4 regions of the Streptomyces sp. NBC_00690 genome follow, and region 3 is predicted to be linked to each of the others. Evidence: riboswitches for the same ligand, from Rfam matches in the RefSeq annotation. Region 3 holds a riboswitch; each other region holds the start of a gene.

Region 1 (3,203 bases), 850 kb from region 3:
GATCTTCGCGGCGCTCGTCGGCGCCATCCTCTGGAATCTGTTGACCTGGCTCATCGGTCTGCCGTCCAGCTCCTCGCACGCCCTCATGGGCGGTCTGATCGGTGCGACCATCGCGTCGGTCGGTGTCAGCGGAGTCAACGGCGGCACCGTGGTCACCAAGGTGCTCATCCCTGCGATCGCAGCCCCGCTGGTCGCCGGTTTCGCCGCCTACCTCGCGTCCCGGCTGACGTACCGCCTCGGCCGGAACACCGACCCGAAGTCCACCGCCAAGGGCTACCGCGCCGGCCAGATAGCCTCGGCCGGCCTCGTGTCCCTGGCCCACGGCACCAATGACGCCCAGAAGACCATGGGTGTCATCACCCTCGCGCTCGTCGCCGGTGGAGTGCTCGTCCCCGGCTCCAACCCCCCCATGTGGGTCATCGCCTCCGCGGGCATCGCCATCGCCCTCGGCACCTACCTCGGTGGCTGGCGCATCATCCGCACCATGGGCAAGGGCCTGACCGACCTCCAGCCGCAGCAGGGCTTCGCCGCCCAGACCAGTGCGGCCAGCGTCATCCTCGCCTCGTCGAACCTCGGCTTCTCCCTCTCCACCACCCACTCGTGCTCCGGCGCGGTGATGGGTGCCGGTCTGGGCCGCAAGGGCGGGGTGGTCCGCTGGTCGACCGCCACCCGGATGTTCGTGGCCTGGGGTCTGACCCTGCCGGCCGCCGGTCTGGTGGCCGCCGGTTCCGAGTACGTGACCAAGCAGGGCGACTGGGGCGTGGCGGTGGTCGCCACCTTCCTGGTCGCCTCGTCCGCCGCCATCTGGTTCATCTCCCGCCGCCAGGTCGTCGACCACACCAACGTCAACGACACGTCCGAGGAAGGCGAGCCCGCGGGCGTGGTCACCACGGCCATCGCGGCCGTCACCCCGCCGCCTGCCGGCACGGCGATGAACAACTCCCTGGACGACCTCAAGACGACCATCCCGGCCCGCAATGCCGCGACCCCCGAAGCCGGCCCCGCCAGCCCGGCCGCGGTGTAAGGACTGAAGACCATGAAAATCGACTGGGTAGCCCTCGGCTCCGTCTTCGGCGTGAGTCTCGTCGCCACCATTGCGCTGGTGGGCCTGTTCACCCTGGGCATCATCGGTCTGAGCAAGCAGGGGGCTGCGACCGCCTCCGGCACCGGCTCGGTTGCCCTTCCCCGGATAGGCGCCTACACCTGCTTCGCCCTCTGCACCGCGGCCATCAGCTACGGGATCTATCTGATCGTCACCTGAGGCCGCACCTCACCGCACAGCAGTCGTTTCACAGCCGGGCCGTCGATCTCTCGGGATCTGCGGTCCGGCTTCTGCGTGCCCTGAGGGTCCCTCGGGAAGCAGGGGCGATGTGTGGCTCGGCACACTGCACCGTCGCAGGTCAACGGCAGGTTGACGGCTGTTCTCGGGGCGTGGTGGACTGCCGGGGCCAACAACGACAGCAGCAGAGGAAGCCGGTGCGAATCCGGCGCGGTCCCGCCACTGTGACCGGGGAGATCCTCCCCGGGAGCCAGGAACTCTCGCGTCGATCACGTCGAACCAGGGCGCGGACACCCTGAGTGAGGACATATCGCCATGCCCGGCTACGGTCCAGCCCCTGCCCTGATCGACGGCACCCACTTGCTGCGCGGTGCACCCCCGGCGACCGCGGCCCGGCAGGGAGCACGGATGTCCCATGGGCCGGCACCAAGGGCCCTCCGAGGCGGAACACCGGTCTGAACCCATGCGTACCGATCGTGTCTTCGCGTACGGGGCGGCTGCCGGACTCCTGGCTGATCTACTGCTCGGCGACCCGCGCCGAGGGCATCCCGTCGCCCTCTTCGGACGGGCCGCCGGCGCCGTCGAGAAGGCCCTGTGGCGTGACCACCGCGGCTGGGGAGCCCTGTACACGACGCTCTGCGTCGGTGGGGCCACCGCGACCGCCGCCCTGGCGTCCCATGCCACCCGTCGCAGTCCGCTGCTCCGCATCGCACTGACCGCGACCGCCACCTGGACCGTGGTCGGAGGGACATCACTGGGCCGGGAAGCGCGTGCCGTCGGTGCCGCGCTCGCGGCCGGTGACATCGAGCGGGCCCGGGCCCGGCTGCCACATCTGTGCGGACGTGACCCCCAGTACCTGGACGAGCAGCAGATCGCCCGGGCGGTCGTCGAGTCCGTCGCCGAGAACACCTCGGACGCGGTCGTGGGGGCCCTGGTGTGGGGCGCGGTCGCGGGCGTGCCCGGACTGGTCGCGTTCCGCGCGGTGAACACCCTGGACGCGATGGTGGGGCACCGGTCGCCCCGGCACCGACGGTTCGGCTGGGCCTCGGCCCGGCTCGACGATGTCGCCGGCTGGCCCGGAGCACGGCTGACGGCCGCTCTCGCCGCTGTCACGGGCGAGAGCGCCCCCCGGGCGCTCGCGGCCTGGCGGGCCGACGCCCATCGGCACCCCAGCCCCAACGCGGGACCCGTAGAAGCCGCGTTCGCCGGTGCGCTGGGAGTACAACTCGGCGGAACGCTCTCCTACGCCGGACGGATCGAGCACCGACCGGTCCTGCACTCGGCGGGCCGGCAGGTGGAGTTGGCCGACATCGAGCGTGCGGTACGGCTGTCACGACGGGTCGGAGTGTTGGCGCTCGGTGTGGGCGTGATGGCGCACTCGCTGTTCCAACGGGCGGCGACACCGCGGCGCGGGCGACGAGAAGACGGGGAGACCTGATGACGAGCCGAGGGCGCGGCGGTGGCCTGCTGATCGCCGGCACCACGTCGGACGCGGGCAAGAGTGTGGTCACGGCGGGCATCTGCCGCTGGCTGGTGCGGCAGGGGGTGAAGGTCGCTCCGTTCAAGGGCCAGAACATGTCCCTGAACTCCTTCGTCACCCGACAGGGCGCGGAGATCGGCCGGGCCCAAGCGATGCAGGCGCAGGCCGCCCGCGTCGAGCCCAGCGCACTGATGAACCCGGTGCTCCTCAAACCCGGCAGCGACCGGTCCAGCCAGGTCGTGCTGATGGGCAGACCGGTCGGTGAGATGAGCGCCCGCGGCTACCACGGCGGCCGACAGCAGACCCTGCTGGCCACCGTCGTGGAGTGCCTGGAGGAGTTGCGGGCCACCCATGACGCCGTGATCTGCGAGGGGGCGGGAAGCCCCGCGGAGATCAACCTACGGCGGACCGACATCGTCAATATGGGTGTCGCCCGGGCGGCTG
Region 2 (3,203 bases), 5.9 Mb from region 3:
CCCACCCCCAGACGGTCCTGGGCTCCAAGTGAAGGCGCCCCAACAGCACTTCCGGTCCCCGGGTGAGGATCGCGGCCGACGGCAGACGAGCTCCCTCCCCCGCCTGTGCACGGCAGGAGACCGCGGCGGCTTCCGGCCATCGCCCGGCACCAAGCCCGGCCGGACGGGGTCCTCATCGCTCGACTACAGGGCAGCGCAGGCCAATTGCCTGAGACCGGGCAGCCCAGGTGGCTACACCGCTTGACGGAAGCTGCGCCTTCTGGAACGCGAGCTCTTCGGCGGCCAAGCGGGTTGAGATAGCGCCCTTGGTGAGGAAGGGTCTGTGGTCATGGAGTACTTCTGCTACCACCGAGACCGGCTGAACTCCCTGGCGCTACGCGAGGAATTGCTGGAGGAGCACTGGTCCTACATGGACCGGTACGCAAAGGATCTGATCGCTCGCGGTCCGACCTTCGCCGATGATGATGAAACGCCCACGGGAAGCGTGCACATCGTCGATCTGCCCGATCCCGCGGCTGCCCGTGCGTTCGCCTTCGACGAACCCAACTACCAGGCCGGTGTGTACCGGGACGTGCTACTGCGCCGGTGGCGCAATGTGCTGGGGCGCACCATGTGGGATTTTCCCGGTGGCCAAAGCGGTGGCAATCGGTACCTGGTGCTGGGCCTCGGCGAGGGCCTGGCCGCAGACCTCGCCCTGCCGACCGAACAGGACGAGCTGATCGCGTACGGGCCGCTGCTGTCCGACGACGGCGACACCTGGCTGGGTACGGCGGTGCTGCTCAGCGCCCCAGATCCGGATACGGCACGCGCCACCCTGACTGCGGACCGGTACGCGGACATTGAGGTCCACGCCTGGGAGTTCGGCGGGCGTCGATGAGTCACGCAGGCACCGGGCTCACGGTCGTCGAGGACGTCCGCCCGGGCAATCTTTTGCCGCCGGAGGCCGGCTGGCGGATCGCGCGAGGGATCGCGGCGCCGGACGGTGCGGTCGGGAAAGCGCTCGACACCACGTGGTGGCGCCGCCTTGCAGATGCTGACGGCGAGTTCCTGGTGGCAGTCCTCGGACATCGGATCGGCGGCAACGACTCCTCGTGGACCACGCGCTACACCGGGGGCGGTGTGCCGGGGCTGACCGGCGACCCCTGGTTCGTGGCGCTCTCCCTCGACGGGTAGGTGCTCCTGGCGGAAGAGCCCAGCACGGACGGGCCTCGGGTGACGGCCCGCGTCCTCGCCGGGCTGCTGCACGACCGCGACACGGCATGCGCGGCGGTCACCAATCCGGCGATCCCGGTCCCCGTCCTGCATCGCATCCTGGCCACCGCCGGGGCAGCCGTGGCGGCCCGGAGCTGATCACCACCAGCCCACCGGGCAACCATGGCGGTCCGACCCAGAGCTCCGGCGGACCCCTTCCCCGGCGAATGGCGTTGGCCCACAGCAGAGCTCTCGCCCGGCCTGGAAGCGCGGGATGGTGCCATCGCGCAGATGCGTTCCGGTATCCGCGCGCCGCTCTGACCGGGAAGGCCGACAGCCGCCCCGGCCACCTTCGGGTTGGTGGATTGCACCATTCGACCCGGTCTTCGCCGTGTGACCTGCGCTTCAACTGCGGCCCAGACATACGATCCGGCCGCGCGGTCTGTCATGATGACGCCGAAAGGCGACGGCGGATCGAGGAAACCGGTGTGAATCCGGTGCGGTCCCGCCACTGTGATCGGCGAGCGAACCCCAAACAGACCACTGCCCCTACGCGGGTGGGAAGGCTGGGGCGAGCCTTGACCCGAGAGCCAGGAGACTCACGCGGTCGCCTCCTCGACAGAGCTGGGGCGGATCTCCCCAGAGGGGAGGGTGAGTCGGGATGCCCGAAGGGCAACGTTCCGGGGCTCCGGTGCCGTGCCGGGTCGTCGTGTGCCGGGACTGCTGCTGCGGCAGCGCGAAAGTGACCGGTATCGATCACGCAGCGCAGGTCGCCGCGCTGAGCCGGGACCTACCGGTACGGATCTCCGAGTGTCTGGACGTCTGCGACCAGGCGAATGTGGTCGTCGTCCAGCCCTCGGCTGCGGGACGCGCCGCCGGTGCCCGACCTGTCTGGCTCGGCCTCGTCAACGACCCCGCCGCAACCGACGACATCGTCGACTGGGTACGCGCGGGCGGCCCCGGAGAGGCCCCGCTGCCGGAGATCCTCGGCCTGTACGCCTTCACCCCGCCACGGCGGGTCCGTGACGCGTCGTCCGGCGACCCTCGCTGAACCCTTCCAACCGACCGCGGCGCACGGGCGTCCGCGGTGAGAGGACCGACCACATCATGGCGAAACGCTCCCTGTCCCTGCTGGCCGCTGCCGCTTTCCTGGTGGCGGGCTGTGGTGGTGGCACATCGACCGACCGGGACGATCCCGCCGCCTCGGGATCCTCGCCTGAGGGCTTCCCCGTCACCGTGACCAACTGCGGGGTGAAGACGACGTACGAGCGTCCGCCGCGGCGCGCGGTGACGCTGAACCAGCACGCCACCGAAGTGCTGCTCGCGCTCGGTCTGGAGAAGTCGATGGCGGGCACCGCCTATCTCGACGACAAGATCCTCCCCGAGTACCAGGACGCCTACGGGGGGATCAAAGTGCTCTCGAAGGAGTACCCGTCCTTCGAGGTGCTGCTCAACGCCGAACCGGACTTCGCCTACGCCGGGTTCGCGAGCACCTTCGACGAGAAGGAGGGCCGCAGCCGGGCCGCTCTCGCCAAAGCGGGCATCGACTCCTATCTGAATGTGGAGGAGTGCCCGACGGGACCGGTGACGATGGCGATGATCGGCGAGGAACTACGCGGCATCGGGAAGATATTCGGGGTTCCGGAGCGTGCGGAACGCGAGGTGAAGAAGGCCGAGGCGGCGCTCGGTGCGGTCGACAAGAAACTCGGCGGCGTCGATGCGCTCAAGGTGTTCGTGTACGACAGCGGGGACAAGACGGCGTTCACCGCGGGCGGCGCGGGCGTCGGCAACGAGATGATCAAAGAGGCGGGCGGGACGAACATCTTCGCCGATCTGGACAAGCAGTTCGGTGATGTCTCGTTCGAGCAGGTCGCCGAACGGGCCCCCGAGGTCGTCGTGATCTATGACTACGGGGACCAACCCCTCGCGGCCAAGAAGAAGTTCCTGTTGTCGCACCCGGCGCTCCAGGACGTGCCCGCCATCAAGAACAAGCGGTTCGCGGTGCTCCCGTT
Region 3 (3,203 bases):
GGGACCGTGTTGCCAGAGGTGCCCGCGGAGACGAGGGTCGGGGTGATGGTGGTGGCCTCCGGGCCGTGCGGTCGGCCCTCGCGCATCAGCGCGTCCAGTTCGGCGAGTGCAAGGATCTGGTGGGCGGCCTCGATCGCCGCATTGATTCCCTTCTCCGGCTGGAGACCGGAGTGCGCGGCTCTGCCCCGCACGGCGATGTCGTACCGGGACACGCCCTTGCGCACGGTCTTCAACGCCCCGCCGTCGGCGGACGCCTCCAGGACGAGGGCCGCCGCACACCCCTGCGCCGATTCCAGGATCAACTCCCGCGAGGTGCGGGAGCCGACCTCCTCGTCCCCCGTGATCAGGATGCAGATGCCGTCGAGGGAATCGAGACTCCCCACCGCGTGGAACATCTGCACCAGTCCCGCCTTCATATCGAAGACACCGGGTCCACGAGCGATGCCGTCCTCGACGGACCAGGGATGGATGGACAACGAGCCGATCGGCCATACGGTGTCGTGGTGCCCGACCAGGAGCACCCGGGGGACGCCGAAGGTCCAGCGCAGATGGGTCACCCCGCCGATCACCAGGGTTTCGGGAGCCGTGTCCAGCCATCGGCTGCCCTGCGCCGCGACCGTCGTCGCACTGCGGGCCACGGCCTGATGGTCGGCCGAGAAGGATTCGCACAGGACGAGCTCTTCCAACTCGGTCAGCATGCGGTTGAGATCCACGGGGTCCCTTCGTTGAATGCAGGAGGACTGAGCCCGTCGACCCGATCTGGCGCCCCCGGCCCACTGCCGTCGATGCGGGCCTTCGGCGCGGCGGACGGGGCGGTTCGTGGGCCGCCACGACAGCTGCGGTACTCGCTCATGGACACCCCCGATCGGGTCGAACTCCGGTAAAGCGTAAGTTCGTTGGGAATCATGCCAAGAACGGCGACAGCAGGCTACGATGCGTGGGCTCCGGTCCCACCGGTGTGACAACTCAATGCGCGTACGACTGGGGAAAGCCGGTGTGATTCCGGCGCTGACCTGCAACCGTGATCGGCAATGGGCTGCCGTGAGCCGGAACGCCCGTCGTGACGCGCGTGCACTGCTTCCCACCGCCATGGTCTGCGGCGCGAAGCCCTGAGTCCGGTGCACGGCAGCGTCCGTCCATGGGGCGGTGCGTGGGCCGTTGCTCGGTTCTCAGGGGGTCGCGCGGTTGGCCTCCATCGGAAAGGCACCCTCGTGCGCCAGACGCTCGCCCTCCGCGTTGCGACCCTCACCGCCGTGCTCGGCCTCACTCTCACCGCCGCACCTCTCGCCCATGCGACGCCCGCGCCCACCACCGTCCCCACGAATGCGCCGGTCTTCGTGAAGCTCACGGTGCAAGGACCGGAAGGTCGCCTCTTCAAGGGCCTCATCAGAACGAAGGGGCACGACGTCACCACCGCGACGGGTGGTACTCACCGCTGTGACGGCACCAACGGCGGTCAGTACCCGACCGCCGTACCCACCCCGACCGCAGCACTCGACGATGCGGCCCGCAAGCGCCACTTCACCTGGGACGGCACCTGGTACTCGTCCTTCGACGACTTCTCCGTGGACACCATCAAGGGAGTCAGCGGTGGGGCGTCCGCGTACTGGAACATATCGGTGAACGGCGTACCCACACCGGTCGGTGGCTGCCAGTTCCGCATCAGGACCGGTGACCACGTCGCCTTCACCTGGACCGCCTTCTAGGCCACATCAGGCAACGTTCGCCCTGTTGGGTACTGCGCCTCGACGTCGACCTCACCCGGCTCGACGTCGAGGCGGCATGACAGCGGACGCCCCGCATCACACGGGCGGTATCGGCCCTTGTCCCAGGGACAGTTGCAGCAACCGATCTGCGTGCACCGCCCGGAACGAGGTCATGAAACCTGTGTCGCCTTCTTGAAGACTTCGAACACGGCCAGATAGTTCTTGCCGCCGTAGCCGTCGGCGATCGCTTGCTCGGCGATCTCCTTCATCAGCCGCGGCTGGTCGGAGTGAACGCCCTGCTCCACACAGGTACGGGTGATGTGCTCCAGTGCATTGAGATTCATCTCCATGGTGCCGACGTCGCCTGGGTAGTTGCCCTTGTCCAGATCGGGAGCCTGCTCGGTAAGAGTTGAGTCCACCACCGAGGGCATGAACCAGTTGAGTGCGAGATCGGCGAAGGTGGCCGCTGAGACGTTCGCCGATCCGACCAGCGCCGTGGCGTGCAGAAAGCCGTTGATGGTCGCGTACATCAGGTCGAGCAGTGCAGCGTTGTAGAGCACTGCCAAGCTGGGGTCGGAGCCGAGGTATCGAGGGTTGCCCATGCTCGCCAGCGTCGCCCGATGCTCGTCGAAGACATCCTGTGGACCGCTGTAGAGGAAGACGGACTCGGGGTGTCCGACGAGCGGCGGTGGCACCATGATCGCGCCGTCCAGGTAGGCGGCACCTCGCGAGGTTGCCCAGGTGACCGCTGCGTGCGCCTCGTTGGGGGTACCGGAGTTGAGGTTCACCAGTACGCGCCCCTCCAAGGCATCATCAGCCGATTCGAGAACCGCGTACATGGTTGTGTAGTCCTTGAGACACAGGATCGTGACAGGGCTCGCGGACACTGCATCGGCGACGGTCCTCGCGCGGCGGGCGCCCTTGGCGACGAGGCTGTCGGCTTTCTCCGGGGTGCGGTTCCAGACGGTCGTGGCGTGGCCGTGGTCTCCCAGTGTCTCCGCAAGGGCCAGGCCCATCGGGCCGAGGCCGAGGACGGTAACGGGTGCGTGCTGAGGGCTTGTTGATTGCTGATTCGTCATGCGGAATAGACTGCTGTCTCACATCGATGTGAGAGTCAACTGAACGTGGTGGTCATCACATGCGCATGGGGGAGTTCTCCCGGCGGACCGGGGTCAGCCAGCGCCTGGTGCGCTACTACGAGGAGCAGGGGCTGCTCAAGCCGTCGCGGCGGCCCAGCGGATATCGCGAGTTCACGGAAGAGGACGTGGCCACCGTCCGGGGCATCCGCATGCTGCTCGGCGCCGGTCTCAACACCGCGACGATCGCCGAACTGATGCCCTGCATGGTCGACGACGGGCAGACCCTGGCACCGGCCTGTTCCGGCATGCTGCCCGACCTGAACCGGGAGCGTGAACGCATCGACGAGGCCGTGGCCGGCCTGCTGGCCGCACGGGACAGGCTGGACGCCGTCATCGCTGCCACGGCGCTGACCGGAGG
Region 4 (3,203 bases), 1.1 Mb from region 3:
GCATGGTGACCGGGCCGGTGAGCATTCCCTTGACGGGTCGTTCGGTCAGGGACTGGGCGTAGGAGGTCCAGCGGACCGTCATCGGTGCGGGGCGGGAGATGTCTCCGGCCAGGACGGGCGGCCGGACGTAGCGGGTGCCGTAGGACTGGACCCAGCCGTGTTGGGTGGCGAGGTAGCCGGTGAGCTGCTCGGCGAAGTACTGGACCATGTCGTTGCGTTCGGCCTCGCCGTGGACGAGGACGTCGATGCCGGCCTTCTCCTGGAAGGCGAGGACGTCACGGATCTCGTCTTTGATGCGCTCTTCGTAGCCGGCGGTGTCGATGCGCCCGGCGCGAAGATCGGCACGGGCGGTGCGCAGTTCGTTGGTCTGGGGGAACGATCCGATGGTGGTGGTCGGCAGCAGGGGCAGCTGAAGGTGTGCGCGCTGCGCGATGGTTCGTTCGGCGTAGGGCTGGGAGCGGCGGCCGTCGGTGTCGGTGATGGCGGCGGTACGGGCGCGGACGGCGGGGCTGTGGGTGAGGGCGGAGTTGGTGCGGGAGGCGAGATCGGCCCGGTTGGCGGCGAGTTCGGCCGTGATGGCGTCGGTGCCCTGGGCGAGTCCCTTGGCGAGGGTGACGATCTCGGTGGTCTTCTGTCGGGCGAAGGCGAGCCAGCGGACGATCTGTGGGTCGATGTCACCTTCCGCGTCGGCGTCCAGCGGGACGTGGAGCAGGGAGCAGGAGGCTGCCACGTCGACGTGGTCCGCGAGGCCGAGGAGGGTGCCGAGGGTGGCGAGGGACTTCTCGTAGTCGTTGATCCAGATGTTGCGGCCGTTGACCACTCCGGCGACCAGGCGCTTGCCGCGGAGTCCGCCGGCGGCGGCGAGGTCGTCGAGGTTGCCTGCGGCCCGCTCGGTGAAGTCGAGTGCGAGGCCGTCGACGGGCGCCTTGGCGAGGACGGAGAGCGCCTGCCCGAGGCGGTCGAAGTAGGAGGCGACCAGCAGCTTGGGCCGGTCGGTGAGTGCGCCGAGATCACGGTAGGCGCGGGCGGCGGCGTTCAGGTCAGCCGGGGTGCGGTCCTGGACGAGGGCGGGTTCGTCGAGTTGCACCCATTCCGCGCCGGCCGCACGCAGGTCGGCGAGGACCTCCGCATAGACGGGCAACAGCCGATCCAGCAGGGTCAGCGGTTCGAAGTCGGTGGCGACCCCGGGCGCGGGCTTGGCCAGGAGGAGGTAGGTGATGGGTCCGACGAGGACCGGCCGGGCGTTGAGGCCGAGTGACTGGGCTTCCTTCAGCTCGGCCACCTGCTTGGTGGAGTCGGCCGTGAAGACGGTGTCGGGGCCGAGTTCGGGGACCAGGTAGTGGTAGTTGGTGTCGAACCACTTGGTCATTTCCAGTGGTGCAACGTCCTGGGTGCCGCGTGCCATGGCGAAGTAGCCGTCGAGTGGGTCCGCCGTGACGGCGTCCCGGTGGCGGGCGGGGACCGCACCGACCATGACGCTGGTGTCCAGCACATGGTCGTAGTAGGAGAAGTCGCCGGTCGGTACTTCGTGGACGCCGGCGTCGGACAATTGCTGCCAGTTCGCCCGACGAAGACCAGCCGCCGTTTCCTGGAGGGCGTCGGCGGTGACGCGGCCCTTCCAGTAGCCCTCGATGGCCTTCTTCAGTTCCCGATTGGGCCCCTGGCGGGGGTAGCCGTACACGGTGGCTCGTGCTGCCGCGGCTGCGGACTGCGCTGTCACAGAACTCTCCTTCGCGAGATGTCTCCTGCAATCCCGGGACGGGATGAGAACGCGAAGGGGTGACAGACCCGGCGGACCAAAGGTGCGCACTGCGCGCGGTGGTCCACCTGATACGCACTCCCCTCAGACTATGTCTGAGGGTGCCCACAACCCGCCCACGAGGTCACCGGGATACCGCGTACGAGTGGGTCGTACGCGGACAGCGGGCAGGTCTTCGGACTCGTGGGCACGCCTACCGGTCTCCCGGCGGGCACCTATTGGCCGTCGCTTCCCAGAACCGTTGCCCGGATCCAGTGCGTATGACGGCGGTCGTTCCCACTCACCGCTGCGGGGCAGTCCCGGATTCCCACCGGGTTCCCTCTTACGACGCGCCTACCTGGAGGGCAGAGCGAACCAGCTGCACCCGCCACCTTAGAGGGATCAGTCGGCGTCGGACAGTAGCGCCCACATTCCGGACGGTGATATGAGACACGGATGGAGCAGGGTGGAAACGGCCCGACCTGCCCGGAGCCGTGCGCCAGCTCGCTTCCCCCGCGGTTTCCCGCGATGGCCACCGCCACCCGAGCAACAAGTCGACCGGATGGACCAACCGAAGGGGTCCCGTCGGATGAACTCTTCACCGAGTCCACCGCTTGGCCCTGGAATCGCGAGGAGGCCGGCGACGAGATCGATCGCCCGCTTCGACAGCGCGGGGCGGAACTGTTGGACGACATCCTGAGGGCGCTGGGCAAGCTGATTTCTTGTCCCAGATTCATCAACTCTCGCCGATTTCCCCTGGCGTGGCGGCCGGAACGATTGACGCAGGCTCCAGGTCCGAGAGGCGAATCACCATCGCCTATGGGAAAATGGGCGCAGGAGGTTGCGATGATTCCATCGCGAGTGAACTGAACTCCCTCACCGCGAGGCTTCCCTGTCCAGTCAATGGTGGTGGGAACGATCGCGTCTCCATCGTCTGCACGATCTTCCCTTGCGCCCCGTCTTCGTTCGAGACGGGAGGACTCATATGTCTCTGTTCACCGGCGCCTACGCGAACCCGCTGGCATCGACCGCCCAACCGGCGATGCAGTCCGTCCTGAATGCCACTCGACAGACGCTGTCACTCGCGGGGGCTCCCAACGTCAACAATATGGCCCTGATCGTTGTTGCGCTCACAGGATTCCAGGGCACACTCGATCATCCCTGGGCGGCCCTCCGAGAGCAGGAGGAGCACTACTCGGGCAGCCTGCTGAAGATCGCCGCGATGTATGCGGCATTCGACCTGCGGGCGAGTGCCGACCAAGTGGCATCCTCCGGAGGCGGTTTGACCACCTGGCCCCAGATCGACGCAGCGCTCAAAGCGCAGTTCAATCCGGAAATCACTGCCCACACGCCTTCGCTGATCAACGGCTCCACAGTGCTGAAGCCGGAGGACAAGAGCAGGAGGCCCGACTACTCGGCCGTTCTCACACTCGGCACGGGTCCAGACTTCATCGTGGACTTCACT

Evidence for each region. Region 3 has a riboswitch for cobalamin ahead of OID54_RS05920 (DUF4430 domain-containing protein). Riboswitches for the same ligand answer to the same signal wherever they lie in the genome.
Region 1: linked by a shared signal. The riboswitch ahead of OID54_RS09710 (cobalamin biosynthesis protein) and the one ahead of OID54_RS05920 (DUF4430 domain-containing protein) in region 3 are both predicted to bind cobalamin.
Region 2: linked by a shared signal. The riboswitch ahead of OID54_RS31715 (hypothetical protein) and the one ahead of OID54_RS05920 (DUF4430 domain-containing protein) in region 3 are both predicted to bind cobalamin.
Region 4: linked by a shared signal. The riboswitch ahead of metE (5-methyltetrahydropteroyltriglutamate--homocysteine S-methyltransferase) and the one ahead of OID54_RS05920 (DUF4430 domain-containing protein) in region 3 are both predicted to bind cobalamin.

The regions. Positions count from the first base shown of each region.
Region 1 is NZ_CP109009.1:2,189,538-2,192,740, forward strand. It holds gene OID54_RS09700 (inorganic phosphate transporter) at 1-1,024, shown strand, start outside; gene OID54_RS09705 (hypothetical protein) at 1,037-1,261, shown strand; cobalamin riboswitch at 1,418-1,559, shown strand; gene OID54_RS09710 (cobalamin biosynthesis protein) at 1,743-2,717, shown strand; gene OID54_RS09715 (cobyric acid synthase) at 2,717-3,203, shown strand, end outside.
Region 2 is NZ_CP109009.1:7,275,973-7,279,175, reverse strand. It holds gene OID54_RS31730 (YciI family protein) at 329-877, shown strand; gene OID54_RS31725 (hypothetical protein) at 874-1,173, shown strand; gene OID54_RS31720 (hypothetical protein) at 1,213-1,350, shown strand; cobalamin riboswitch at 1,610-1,812, shown strand; gene OID54_RS31715 (hypothetical protein) at 1,853-2,242, shown strand; gene OID54_RS31710 (ABC transporter substrate-binding protein) at 2,299-3,203, shown strand, end outside.
Region 3 is NZ_CP109009.1:1,337,900-1,341,102, reverse strand. It holds gene OID54_RS05925 (M20 family metallopeptidase) at 1-698, opposite strand, end outside; cobalamin riboswitch at 929-1,077, shown strand; gene OID54_RS05920 (DUF4430 domain-containing protein) at 1,212-1,706, shown strand; gene OID54_RS05915 (NAD(P)-dependent oxidoreductase) at 1,877-2,785, opposite strand; gene OID54_RS05910 (MerR family transcriptional regulator) at 2,845-3,203, shown strand, end outside.
Region 4 is NZ_CP109009.1:230,383-233,585, forward strand. It holds gene metE (5-methyltetrahydropteroyltriglutamate--homocysteine S-methyltransferase) at 1-1,720, opposite strand, end outside; cobalamin riboswitch at 1,909-2,133, opposite strand; gene OID54_RS01130 (hypothetical protein) at 2,724-3,203, shown strand, end outside.